2 regions of the Dietzia lutea genome follow, and region 1 is predicted to be linked to the other one. Evidence: riboswitches for the same ligand, from Rfam matches in the RefSeq annotation. Region 1 holds a riboswitch; the other holds the start of a gene.
What was found. Region 1 has a riboswitch for cyclic di-AMP ahead of A6035_RS04330 (transglycosylase family protein). Riboswitches for the same ligand answer to the same signal wherever they lie in the genome.

Region 1 (6,653 bases):
GATCACCGTGTCCGCGTCGATGTCGGCGCCGAGCATGGGGGCGATCTTCTTGTGCCGCTTGACCTCGGCGAGCACGGCGGAGTCGAGAGAGACGAGCGTCAGGCCGTGGACCGGGCTCTTGACCAGCTGCAGCCGGCCGTAGCGCGCCATGGTCTCGGCGATGTCCACGAGCAGCGGCTGCGGCACGGGGAAGCGCGAGTAGGAGACCAGCACGTCGACCACCTGCTCGGCGTCGTGCCCGGCGGCCCGGGCGTTCCACAAAGCCAGCGGGGTGATCCGGTACGTGTGGACGTGCTCGGGCGCGCGCTCGAGCTCGGCGAAGGGGGCCAGCGCCTGTCGGGCGTCGGCGGCCTGCTCGTGGTCGATCTCCAGCAGCACTGTCTTGTCCGACTGGACGATCAGCGGTCCACCGCTCACTTCGGGCCTCCTCGGGTCTCTCGACGGGCCCGCGTGGGCCCGACCCTCCATTGTCCAGAAATCCGCGTCAGCGCGTGGGTTCGACGTCGGAGACGGAGATCACCCGGTGCAGCGGCAGGACGACGGGCTCTGCCGAGTCCGGTTCGATGCCCTCGATCCGGCCGCCGCCGACGGAGGCGGGGACGACCAGCCGGGCGGAGGAGCGGCCCGCGGCGTCGACCACGGAGACGGTGACGGCGGTGCCGGTGCCCGCGGCCTCGTGCAGGCGGGCGATCGCGGCTTCGCCCGTGTATGCGCCCGCGGAGGCGCCGCGCGCCGAGCGCACGCGGTCCGCGGAGCGCATCGCCGCGACCGCCGCCCGCAGCTCGGAGGTGGTGGGCGCGCGGGTCGGGACGCGGGGCGCCCGGGTGGTGCGGGACTCGCGGACGCGGGCGGCCGGCCGGGACAGCGCGACGACCGCGCCGGACGTGTCCTCCACGACGGGGGCGAACCCGTGCGCGCGCAGCGCCTCGACCAGGTCGAGCGGCCGGGCCTGGGAGACCAGGACGGTGGGCGCGACCGAGCGCAGTGCGGCGCTCTCCGCCACCGGCGAGCCGAGGACCTGCGCGACGAGGGACGGATCGTCGCAGCGGATGAACGACAGGGCGGTGCCTACCCGCAGGCGCCCGTGGCGGCGGGCGACGTCCTCGATGAGGTAGTCCAGTGACTGCGGGACCGGGGTGACGGACGTGCGGGCGAGCATCTCGCGGATGCCCGCGGCCGTGCGTCCGGCGTCGAGCGCGCGGCGCAGGGACGTCTCGGTGACGCGGTAGGTGGTGGCGGCGCCGGCGGACTCGACGTCGGCGAGGAGGGCGAACTCCGCCGCCAGCTCCGGGGTGAGGGGGCCGGGGGCGAGGATCGTCAGGTCCGCCTGGACGATGACCTCCGACACCGGGTCGGGCAACGCGGCGGTGAGGATCGGTTCGAGGTCCTCGACGACCGCGCCGCCGGAGTCGCCGGAGACACCCGCGCCAGAGCCCCCCGCGCCGTGGGTGGCGTCGACCAGGTGGCGGGCGGCCGAGGTGGCCACGGTCCCGACGACGAGTCCCATCCGTCGCGCCTCGGCGACGGTCTCCGAGACGGGCCGCGCACCCGCGCGCGAGAACCACACCGGCGCCGACCAGCGCACCACCTCGGGCAGCAGGGCGTCGGCGGGTTCGGCCGCGGGGTCCAGGGCGGCCAGCGCCTTCAGGACACGGCCGCGTTCGGTCGGTCCGGGCGGGCCGACGGGCTCGCCCAGCGCGGGCAGGGTCCCGCCGCCCTCGAGTTCGGAGCCGACGCGCCACGGCGTGCGCGGCATCGACCACCACGCCACGACCAGCTCCGCCCAGCGGCGAGCGGGCTCGCGCGCCGACCACACGTCCGCGGCCTCGGTGGGCGCCCACACCGAGTCGTAGTCGACGTCTCCGACCTCGGCGTCGCCGACCGCGATGAGCCCGGCGGCCGCGAGGACCTCGAGCAGCAGGGGCAGCTCGGCCTCCTCGAGCCCGGCCGCGCGCGCCACCCGGCGCAACTCGCGGACCCCCACGCCGCCGGCTTTGAGGGTGGCCGCCGGGGCGATCGAGAGCGCCGCCAGCACCGAGTCGCAGCGGTGGAGCAGGTCGAGGGCCGCCACCCCGCCGGAGGCGTCCACCTCGCGGGCCCGCCCGGCGCCCGCCCCGGCGCGGGGCGTCGCCCAGGCCGGGGGGTGGAGCAGCGTCGAGCCGTCCGCGCGGGCCCCGTGGCGCGCGCGGTCGAGGGCGTGGGCGCGGGGCACGACCCGCTCGGCGTCATCGTCACCGGTGAGCTCCGCCAGACCCGCCTCGGCGAGTTCGACCGCGGCCGCGCGCACGGACCCCGACGCGCCGGGCCCCAGCGCTCCGGCCGGGACGCGCCCGCGGGCGATGGCCTCGAGGACCCCCGCCGCCGCGGAGGACAGTCCGCCCCACGCCGCCTCGAGATCGGCCCCGGCGGGTTCGCCCGGATGAGGGGCCACCACGGGAGCCGACCGGACCGCCACCGCCGTGACGGGCACCATCCGCGCCGAGCCCTCCTCGCCCCAGATCAACGCGAGTTCGCGGAGACGGGCCACGGCGGCGTGGAAGACGGGCTCGTCGTCGTCGACACCCAGTCGCCCCGACACCGCGCCCAGCGGTACGGCCCCGGAATCGGCGCCGGCCGCGGCGGCCGCGGCCGACACGAGCAGCTCCGGCCAGGACAGCGTCCCCACCGCCCGCGCGGTGGACGCCGGCAACCGCAGGCGCGACGCCAACACGTCCAGCGACGCGGGCGGGGGAGTGGCCACGTCCGGGCGCAGCTCGCACACGCGCACGAGGGCATCGTCGGACAACCCGGCAAGCCAGGCGGGGAAGTCCGGTGCGTCGGCGGCGGCGCGGGAGGCGGCGCCGCGGGAGGTGGCTCGGGAGCTCGGCATGATCCGTCCCAGCCTAGTGAGACCGCGGCGGCCGTGAGAACCGGTCCGCGTGGGAATCGACCCACCTGCTGCCGAATCGGGTCGGAGGTGAGAGAATACAGGCGTGGCTGCCAAGAAGAATCTGACCTATGACAACCCGGGTTGGCCCGACGCCTCGTACGGCGAGCACCCGGTCACCGAGCTCGCCGCGCTGGTCGCGGGAGGCCTGTCGCCGTTCGGGCAGGAGACCTTCCCGCTCCCGCAGGAGCGGCTCGGGTACATCCACCCGTACACCGAGATCAACGGCGCGCCCTGGGTCGCCTGAGATCCGACCTCCGGCGGCGCGCCGGGGAACGCGAGAAGGGCCGCCACTCCCTGTAGGGGGTGGCGGCCCTTCTCGTGGTCCGGGGACCGCTCGGCGGGTGTCGCCGGTGTCAGTTGGCCAGGTAGGTGGCGACGAAGCCGTCCACCAGGTCCTGGTTGCCCGCATAGGCGGCGTCGACGGCGGCCTTGTTGGCCTCGTAGCCCTCGGTGATCGGGAGGAAGACACCGCGGCTCTCGGCGAACGTCTTGAGGGTGGCCACGTGATCGGCGGCGCTGACCTCGGCCGGCGCGGCCTGGGCGGCCGTATCGGCGTGCGGGCGCGGGGCGGGGGCCGGCGTCGGGGTCGACAGGTCACGCGGGGTGGGGGCGGAGTTCAGGCCCAGCTTGGCCGAGCAGGCGGGCCAGGCGCCCCAGCCCTGGCCGGCGAGGGTCTTCTCGGCGATCGCGATCTGCTGCTCGCGCGTGGCCTGGTTGGCCGTCGGCGCGTACTGCGTGCCGCCGTAGGCGGCCCAGGTGCTCGGCGAGAACTGCAGGCCGCCCTGGTAGCCGTTGCCGGTGTTGATGGCCCAGTTGCCGCCGGACTCACACTGGGCCAGGCGGTCCCAGTCGGAGTCGGGCGCGGCGTTGGCGGCCGGCGCGAGGGCCAGGCCCGCGGCGGAGAAGGCGGTGCCGGCGAGCACGACCTTGACGGCGTTCTTGGGCGCGGAGGAGGGGGTGGCGGCGCGGTGGCGTCCGGTGTACGAGGTCATGTACGCGTCAGTCCTTTTCACTCTGTGCCTACGAGGTGAGCTGTCGGGTTCGGAAACGAGTGCGTCCGGCCGCCGTCGGCGGCTTCACCCCAAGGCGACCTGCGGTCGCCGGGCCCGTCGTGGGCCCTGTCGGGTCCCCCGTCCCCGCCCGGGTAATGGTCACAGTGGCGTCGGCCGCAGGGCGGGGTTCGGTGGGTGCGGCCGATGCCGACTCGCTGACGAGTCTGCTACGGAACAGTAGCGGTTCGATGCCGGATCGTCACCATTTCGAAATAAAAGGAGGTCGCCCGAGCGGGGATCACTCGCTGTTATCTGCTCGTTACCTGGGTTGTTACCGAATGGGTGGGATTGGTCACACCCTGGGCGGCCGCGACCCCAGGATGGCGTACGCGAGACCCAGCAGGAAGCCCACCGGCGTGAAGAACATCGCGCCGAGGTAGAGGATCGTCGGAGCGTCACGATCGAGCACGAACGGCGTCAGTGCGGCGGCGATCGTGAAGACGACTCCGATCGCGAAGATGATCAGCGCGGCCACGAACAGCCCGCGGCGACGCGGTCTCGCGGGCGCGTGCGCGTCACCGGGGGCGGGCGCGTCGGGTGTCCAGGGGTCGTCGGCCGGGCGTCGATCGTCGGAGGTCACACAGGGGAGGGTACCGCTCGCCTCGCAGTCGTCACCAACGCGCACGAGGGTAGTCTCTGGTCGTCAGTGGAGTTGTCGGTCGCGCCCGTGCGCGCCCGGGACGGAAGGTGGTTCGCGGTGCCCAGCGGCAAGGTCAAGTGGTACGACGCGGAGAAGGGGTTCGGCTTCCTGTCCCAGGAGGGCGGCGAGGACGTCTACGTACGCGCGGACGCGCTCCCCGCCGGCGTGGAGACCCTGCGTCCCCGTCAGCGTGTGGAGTTCGACATGGTCTCCGGACGCCGCGGTCCCCAGGCGCTGCGCGTGGTGGTGCACGACGAGCCGACCGTCGCCGAGGAGCGCACCCCGCGCGGCGGACCCAGGCGCTCGCCCGACGAGCTGCACGGGATGGTCGAGGACATGATCAAGGTGCTCGAGTCGACCGTTCAGCCGGAGTTGCGCCGCGGTCACCGGCCGGACCACAAGATCTCGAGCCGCGTGGCCTCGGTTCTGCGCGCGGTCGCGCGCGAGCTGGACGCCTGATCCCGGTAGAGCGACGGGGCGGGCCACGAGCCGGTGCGCGGGGCGGGCCACGGTGAGCGGGCTGCCGGGCCGGTCGAGCCGGTGGCTCCGGTCGGTCGGGACCCCGTGCGTTCGGTGGGTCAGTCCTCGTAGGTGAAGCCGACCGACCACTCACCGTTGAGGATCGACTCCGAGCCGTCCGCGGCGTAGACGATCGCCACCGCCCGGATGGCCAGACCCTCGATGCGGCCCTCCTCCTGGGTGGTCACGGGCACGAGGAGCTGGCCCGGGCCGTCGGCCTCGACCGTGTAGTCGCGCACCCCGTCGGCGCGGACCTCGTAGACGTCCATCGTCGCGGACCGCAGCTCGCCGGGCAGCCGGACCGTCAACGTGTGCTCGTCCTGCACGTGGAACTCGCCGACCGGGTTGGTGTACGTGTTGCCGTCCAGGTCGGTCGCGGTGAACGGTAAGACCTTCTCCTGCCCGCGGTCGGTGGCGACGGTGATCTCGGGCAGCGCCCCGTAGCGGGACTCCGACCCCTGCCACGCGCCGACGATCGCCGCGATCATGATGATCATCCATGCCAGGATCGCCCAGGTGACGGGGCGGACGCGGGGGCCGGTCGACGGGGCATCGCTGTGGGGACTCACCCCTTCATTCTGCCGAGCAGGTGGCCACCGAGCGCACCCGGGTCGCGCGGCCCGCCCGGGAACCGCGGCCGGTTGCCACCCAGACCGGGGACGAGGGTGGAGCCGCGGGCGGTGAGCAGCGACTGGGTGAGCAGGAGGGCGCCTACCGAGGCGATCACCGAGAACCCGATCGTGAAGTCCGGCGGCAACAGCACCCCCAGCGCCCCGCCCGCGACCCACGCCAGCTGCAACGCGGTCTCGGACCGGCCGAACGCCGACGACCGGGCGGCGTCGGGGATGTCGGTCTGGATGGACGCGTCCAGCGCCACCTTGCCCAGTGCGCTGCACACCGCGGCCACCAGCGCCAGGACGGCCGCGACCCAGAGGGTGCCGAGGAACGCCGCGACGACGGCCGTGGCCAGCGCCGCCCCCGCCGCCGTGCTCGCGATCCGGCCCGGGCGCCCCAGCGGCAGCCGGGCGCCGACCGCGTTGCCGGCGAAGGTGCCCAGTCCGCCGGCCGCGCCGGCGATCGCGAGCAGCCCCGCCTGCTCGAGGGCGGACGTGTCCTCCTGCGCCTTGGCGACGAACGCCAGATACAGGGTGAGGAACCCCGTCATGAACCGCACCAGCGCGACCGCCCAGAGATTCGCCAGGACGTTCCTGCCGAGCGGTCGGGTGAGCACGGCGCGCAGGCCACTTCCCACCGACCCACCGTGTCCTGACCACAGGGTGGCGGATTCATCGTCCTCCGACGCCTCGGCGTGCGCGGGGATCGTCATGGAGACGTACGCGGCCACCAGGGCGACCGCGGCGAGCAGCCACAGTGCGGTGGGGGAGTCCCAGAGCCACGCCACGGCGCCCGCGGCGGCACCGGCGACGACGCTGCCGCCGACGTGCCCCAGTACCGTCAGGCGGGAGTTGGTCCGGACCAGGTCCAGCGCCGGGGGCAGCACGTGCGGGGTGAT
Region 2 (6,653 bases), 460 kb from region 1:
GGTGACGGCCGCGTGGGGCCGCTCCTCAGGCTGCGCCACGCGCTCTTCTCTAAGCTGGTCTACGCCAAGCTCGTCAACGCCCTCGGTGGGCGCTGCGAGGTCGCCATCTCCGGCGGCGCGGCCCTCGGTGACCGGCTGACCCACTTCTTCGACGGCATCGGGGTCAACATCTTCGAGGGCTACGGCTTGACGGAGACGTGCGCCGCGATCACGGTGAACACCCCGGGCCACATGCGGATCGGCAGCGTCGGCCAGCCGCTTCCCGGGTGCGCCGTCCGTATCGCCCAGGACGGCGAGGTCGAGGTGAGCGGCCCCGTGGTCGCCTCCGGCTACTGGCAGAACGAGAAGGCGACCGCCGAGTCCTTCACGGACGGCTGGTTCCGGACCGGCGACCTGGGCTCGCTGGACGAGGACGGCTACCTGTCGATCACCGGCCGCAAGAAGGAGATCATCGTCACGGCCGGCGGCAAGAACGTGGCTCCCAACCAGTTGGAGGACGCGCTGCGCGCCGACCCCCTCGTCGCCGAGGCGGTCTGCGTGGGTGACGGCAAGCCGTTCGTCTCCGTGCTGCTGACCCTGGACCCGGAGGCCCTGGAGCGCTGGAAGTCGCACCACGACAAATCGGGGTCGCTGTACGAGCTGCTCAAGGACGCCGACATGATCGAGCACCTCGATCAGGCGCTGATGCGGGCGAACCGCAGCGTGTCGCACTCGGAGTCGATCAAGAAGTACCACGTCCTGCCGGACCAGTTCACCGAGGAGACCGGTGAGCTCACCGCGTCGCTCAAGGTCAAGCGCAACGTGGTGCACCAGAAGTACGCCGAGCAGATCGAGGCGCTCTACGCCTGACAGCCCGGCGGGCCGGACGCGTGCTCTCGCGGGTCACTCCCCCGAGAGCACGCGTTCCATGTCCCGCGCCAGGTCCTCCCACCGCCAGTTCTCGAGGACCCAGCGGCGGCCGCTCAGCCCCATCGAGGACGCACGCGGACGGTCCTCGAGCAGCCCGGCCACCGCGTCGACGATCTCGCGCCGCGAGGTCCCGTCCACCACGAGCCCGGTCCGCCCGTCCCGGACCGTCTCCGGTGCTCCCCCGCTGCGCCCCGCCACCACCGGCACACCACACGCCGACGCCTCGAGGTAGACGATCCCCAGTCCCTCGACGTCCAGCCCGCCGCCGCGCGTGCGGCACGGCATCGCGAAGACGTCGGCCATGCGGTGGTGGTCGACGATCTCGTCCGCGGGTATCCGGCCGGTGAAGATGACCCGGTCCGCCACGCCGTACCGGCGCGCGAGCCCCTCGAGCGTCCGCCTGTAAGGTCCCCCGCCGACGACGACGAGGACGGCTCCCGGCACCCGCCGTGCGATCTCCGGCATCGCGCGGATGAGCGCGTCCTGCCCCTTCCGCGGAACGAGGCGGGACAGGCACACGATCACGTCGCGGTCCGCGACCCCGTAGCGGTCACGGATGGCCCGGCGCCTGACGGGGTCCGGACGGAACCGCTCCGTGTCGACGCCACCCGGTTGGCGCACCAGCCGGGCTCGCGGGCCGAAGGCGGCGGCGAACCGCCTACGCGTGTAGTCACTGACGTAGGTGATCGCGTCGGTCGATTCCCCGATCACGCGCAGGACCTGACGCGACCCGGGGAGCATCGACCATCCCACCTCGTGCCCGTGGGTGCTCGCGACGATCCGCTCCACGGGACCGTCACGCAGGACCGGGACCATGGCCGCGAGCGGGGCGGCCGCCCCGAACCAGATCGTCGTCGCGCCGAAATCCGAGGCGAGGCGGCGCGCCCGGGCCGCGAGGTCCGGCGTCGGCAGCAGCATCTCGGTGGGCACGCGCTCCACGAGATAGGGCCTGGACGCGTCGTATTCGGCGGACTCGGCACCGCGGAACGTCGACGCGAGGACCGCGACCTCCGCGGGATCGAGGTGGCTCAGGTACGTCTCGAGATAGGACTGGATCCCGCCGGGGCGCGGCGGGTAGTCGTTGGTGATCAGCAGGGTCTTGGTCATCGACCCCGAGCCTGCCACAGCGCCCTCACCGGGCCAGCGCGACCCGGCGCCATCCTGCGCCCCGGAACGTCACCGGGCCGCTCGCGCGCGGTCAGTACCGCCGGATCGAGTGGATCGGCATCGCGTCGACCCTCTCGAGCCTGACGGGGACGCCGTAGGTCGGGGCGTGCAGCACCAGGCCGTCCCCGGCGTACATCCCCACGTGGGTCGCCTCCGGGTAGTAGATGACCAGGTCACCGGGTCGGGCGTCCCGCATCGCCACGGGTGCCCCGGCGACCGCCTGCGCCTGGCTCGATCGTGGCAGGGTCTTGCCCTCCCTGGCGTACGACCACACCATGAGCCCGGAGCAGTCGAACTCCTCGGGACCGGTGGCGCCCCACGAGTACGGAGCGCCCAGTCGGGTCAGCGCCACGCGGAGCGCGGCCGAGTTTGTGTCGTCCACGGGCGGGGCGATGTATCCGGCGGGCATCACCGGCCCGCCGACCCACAGGGCCCGCTGCCCGTCCGTCAGGGAGTCCACGCGGCGACGTACCTCGTCCATGAGTTCGCGCATCTCGGCCATGCGCCGGTCGAGATGATCGGCGCGCTCTCGCGCCGCGCGAGCGGAGGCCCGTGCCGCGTCGGCGGTCCTTGTGGCGTCATCCCGGAGGCGTGCGGCCGTCTCGGAGGCCGCCCGCGAGGCGTCCAGTGCGCTCGTGGTGGCGCCGGACAGCCGGCGTAGGGCGTCCAATCTCTGCACGAGGTCTCGCGGGCTCTCGGCGAGAACCGCGGCCCTGGTCGCGCCCGGGTCGCCGCCTCGGTACCTCATGGCGGCGAGGTGGTCGACGAGGGACTGATCCCGCACGGCCGCACCGTCGGCCACCGCGGCTCGACCGGCGGCTGTCCCGGCGGCCCGCTCGAGGCGATCCCGCTCCCGCTCGGCGCGGGCGAGTTCCGCACGGGCCAGGTGGAGTTCCTCACCGAGAGCCCCGGCCTCCTCGGACAGCCGCGCCAACTCGGCCAGGTCCTCGCCCGCACCGGACACCGGGCCCTCGGGAGCCCCGGGCGAGGCGGAGGGCTGCACATCGGCCGCTCTCCCACTCCTGGCGGGGGACGGATCGGCCGCGGGGGCCGGGATCGTCGTGGGGGCGTCGACGGGAACGGTGGGCTGGGCCGTGACGGTGGGCTGCGCAGTCGCGGTAGGCGGAGCAGTGGCGGCAGCGACGTCCAGGAGCACCACGACCGCCACGGCGGCAGCGACCATGTTCGCGCGGGGACGGGGCTTCATCTGCTGACGTCGGTCTCTCGGGTCCGGGGTGGGCCTGGGGCGGGGTGGCTTCTGACGCCTATGAGGCATCCGGCACCCGAGAAGGGATGTTACATACGACACACCCCGCCCGGGGCCGGTACGTGACCGGTCACGGGCGGGGTGTGTGAGGGTCGGAGAGCCGACCCGCCTCAGTAGTAGCGGGTGGCGCCGTAGAACGGCATGGAGTCCACCGGCGCGTAGCTCACGGAGGTGCCGGAGTACGGGGCGTGGACGACCTGACCGTTGCCCGCGTAGATGCCGACGTGGCTCGCGCCGCTGTAGAAGGCGACGATGTCACCGGGCTGCAGGTCGGACTTGGCCACCTGGGTGCCGCCGCCGATCTGGGCCTGGCTCGTGCGCGGGATCGAGATCCCCGCCTCCTTGTAGGCCCACGAGGTCAGGCCGGAGCAGTCGAACGAGCTGGGGCCGGTCGCACCCCAGACGTAGGGCGAGCCGACACGGGTGGTGGCCGCGTCGAGGACGCGCTGGCCGGTGGAGATCTCGGGCGCCGGGGTGGCGAACTCGACCGGAGCGGCCGGGGCTGCCTGGGCGGCCTGCTGGAGGCCGGCCGGAAGCGCGATGCCCTCCGGGACGTCGATGGTGACCTGGGCCGGAACACCCGGCAGCCGCAGCTCGACGGGGACGTCGACGGTCACGGGCGCGGCGAATGCGGTCCCGGAGCCCGCGACAGCGGCTCCGGCGGCGAGCAGTCCGACGGCGGCCACGCGGCGGCCGGTCGAGCTGGTCTTGATGCTGTGGGCTCCCACGAGAGACTTTCCTCTTTCTTCCTGCGGCACCGACCGGGTTAGCTGACGGGTTCGGACACGGAAGTCTGTCCTACGCTGGCCGACCTCGCGGTCGTCGAGCGATTCACCCCAGTGGAACGTGGTTCCCCGGCGCGCCCTCGGGCGCTTAGGCGTGACCCCGGCTCCCCACCGGCGGGCGGGGAATGACTTCCGAGGTCTCGAAAAGGTTACGAAACTGTCTCGCCGAAGTCCAGTTCCCCGCTCACGCGGCGGTTTCCGCGGCCAGGATGTCGATCGATGTCACCATTCCCGCGGCCCGGAGGACGTCGATCGCCGTCCGCACCTCCGGGTCGAGGACATACCCGCAGGACTCCGGAGAAAGCTCGTCTACCTGGCCCTTCTCGCCGAGAAGTAGCGAGACGACGCAGCCTTCACAGTTCCCCGGCCCCATCGGGCAGCGAGTGCAATCCATCGACACCATGATCTACCTCACATTCCGTCCTGGGCGTGTTGCCCGTTCGTTATCGAGCCGCGATCCGGCCCCGCGGCTGGCGTCCTGGAGCGCACCCTAGGAACCGGGTACGACACACTCCCCCGGTCCGTGACGGCCACCGGCCGCGGACAGCGGTGTCGGACCCCGCCGCTACCGTCTCCGCCATGCCCCCACCCACCTCACCGGCACCCGTCGGCGTGCAGGCCGCGTTCGACGAGCTCGAGCCGCTGCTGTCCGAGGTGACCTTCGTCGTCGTCGACCTCGAGACCACCGGCACCAGGCCGGGCGGCGACGAGATCACCGAGATCGGCGCCGTCCGGGTCCGGGGAGGCGAGGTGCAGGCGGAGCTGTCCACCTTCGTCTCGATCGACGGCGTGCTGCCGGGGCACATCAGCAGACTGACGGGGATCGCCCCCGAGGACCTCGTCGGGGCACCGTCCCTCGGCGAGGTGATGGCGACGTTCCTCGAGTTCTCGCGCGGGGCGGTCCTGGTGGCGCACAACGCCCGGTTCGACCTCGGCTTCCTCCGCGCCGCCGCGGCCGCAACGGGCCACCGTTGGCCGGATCCCCCGTCCGTGTGCACCCTCGCACTCGCCCGGCGGGTGCTCCACCGAGGCGAGACGCGTGGGCACCGGCTCGGGGTGCTGGCCGCGCACCTGGGCGCCACGGTCGAGCCCAATCACCGCGCCCTGCAGGACGCACGTGCCACGGTGGACGTGCTGCACGCCCTCATCTCGCGGGTGGGCGACTGCGGGGTGTCCACCCTCTCGGAGCTGCTGGCGTACGACGGCCGCCTGGCTCCCGAGATCCGACGTCGCGCGACCCTCACCGAGTCGCTCACCGACGGCCCCGGGGCCTACGTATTCCGCGACGAGGCCGGCGGGCCGCTGTACGTCGGCTCATCCGGCTCGGTGCGTCGTCGCGCGCGTTCCTATTACTCCGGCGGGGACACCCGCGGACGGATGCGCACCATGGTCGGCCTGGCCGCCTCGGTGGACGCTGTGCCGTGCGCCCACCTCCTCGAGGCGTGGACGGTCGAGGAACAACTCATCGACTCACTGCAGCCACCGTTCAACAGACGGTCACGCAGCCCCCGCCGAGGCTGGTGGCTCTCCCCTCCCACCGGCCGCGCCAGCCGTCCGACGATCGTCAGGGTCCCGGACGACCCCACGGCGATCGGACCGTTCCGCCGCACCGAGGACGCGCGCGCCGCTTGGGAGGACCTCCTCGGGGCGTTCGGCGGTCGGCCCAGGCCCGAGCTCTGGGCGGCGCTCGCCGACGGGCGGGACTCGGGTCCGCTGCACGCGCTCGTCGAGCAGATCGACCGGCTCGCCGCCGGCGGGGCCTTCGAGCGCGGGGCACGACTGCGCGACAGGACCGCCGCCCTCATCCGGGTACTCGCCCGCCGACAGGAACTGGCCGCGACCGCCGCGCTCGCTGAGATCGTCCTCGTCCAACCCGCACCCCGACGGGCCTGGGCGGTGGCGGTCGTCCGCCACGGCCGGCTCGCCGGATCCGGCACGGTTCCACCCGGAGCCGCGCCGATGCCGGTCATCGACGGGTTACGGGCCGCCGCCTCCACCGTGCGGCCCGCGCCGGGGCCGTTCGCCGGGGCGACCCGGGCCCAGATCCGGAATGTGCATCGGTGGATCGACTCCACGCAGACCCGCATCGTCTCGGTCGACGGCTGCTGGACGCTCCCCCTCGGAGGTGCGCACACCCTGACGGACTGGGCGGACCGGGCCGAACGCGCGGCCGCCGATCACCGCCAGGCCTGACTCACCGGTTCGCGCTGAAACCGACCCACTTCTCGAGCAGGCGCGCCGCCTCGCCGTCGTCGATCGCCGTCGCCGCCCGGTCCACGGCCGCACGCATCGCGGCCACCAGGTCCGCGTCCCTGTCGAGACCGTCGAACGCCACGAGCGCCGCCGCGGAATTGAGCAACACCGCGTCACGCACCGGGCCGGTCTTCCCCGCCAGGAGGTCCCGGGCGACCCCGGCGTTGTGCACCCCGTCGCCGCCGCGCAGTTCCTCGATCGAGCACGTACTCATCCCGAAGTCCGCGGGCTCGATCCGGTCCTCGTCCACGTGACCGTCGGCCACCCGCAGG

Region 2: it holds a riboswitch for cyclic di-AMP, as region 1 does, so the genes downstream of both, A6035_RS06435 (C40 family peptidase) here and A6035_RS04330 (transglycosylase family protein) in region 1, are expected to answer to the same signal.

What each region holds. Positions count from the first base shown of each region.
Region 1 covers NZ_CP015449.1:963,528-970,180, forward strand. Annotated here, with positions in the region: gene A6035_RS04315 (DNA repair helicase XPB) at 1-417, opposite strand, end outside; gene A6035_RS04320 (helicase-associated domain-containing protein) at 485-2,869, opposite strand; gene A6035_RS04325 (hypothetical protein) at 2,973-3,173, shown strand; gene A6035_RS04330 (transglycosylase family protein) at 3,283-3,921, opposite strand; cyclic di-AMP (ydaO/yuaA leader) riboswitch at 3,933-4,092, opposite strand; gene A6035_RS04335 (hypothetical protein) at 4,274-4,561, opposite strand; gene A6035_RS19145 (cold-shock protein) at 4,679-5,080, shown strand; gene A6035_RS04345 (DUF2771 family protein) at 5,200-5,709, opposite strand; gene A6035_RS04350 (MFS transporter) at 5,706-6,653, opposite strand, start outside.
Region 2 covers NZ_CP015449.1:1,424,814-1,431,466, reverse strand. Annotated here, with positions in the region: gene A6035_RS06450 (AMP-dependent synthetase/ligase) at 1-849, shown strand, start outside; gene A6035_RS06445 (glycosyltransferase family 4 protein) at 883-2,016, opposite strand; gene A6035_RS06440 (NlpC/P60 family protein) at 2,108-3,283, opposite strand; gene A6035_RS06435 (C40 family peptidase) at 3,454-4,071, opposite strand; cyclic di-AMP (ydaO/yuaA leader) riboswitch at 4,084-4,233, opposite strand; gene A6035_RS06430 (hypothetical protein) at 4,313-4,531, opposite strand; gene A6035_RS06425 (DEDD exonuclease domain-containing protein) at 4,708-6,321, shown strand; gene trpD (anthranilate phosphoribosyltransferase) at 6,323-6,653, opposite strand, start outside.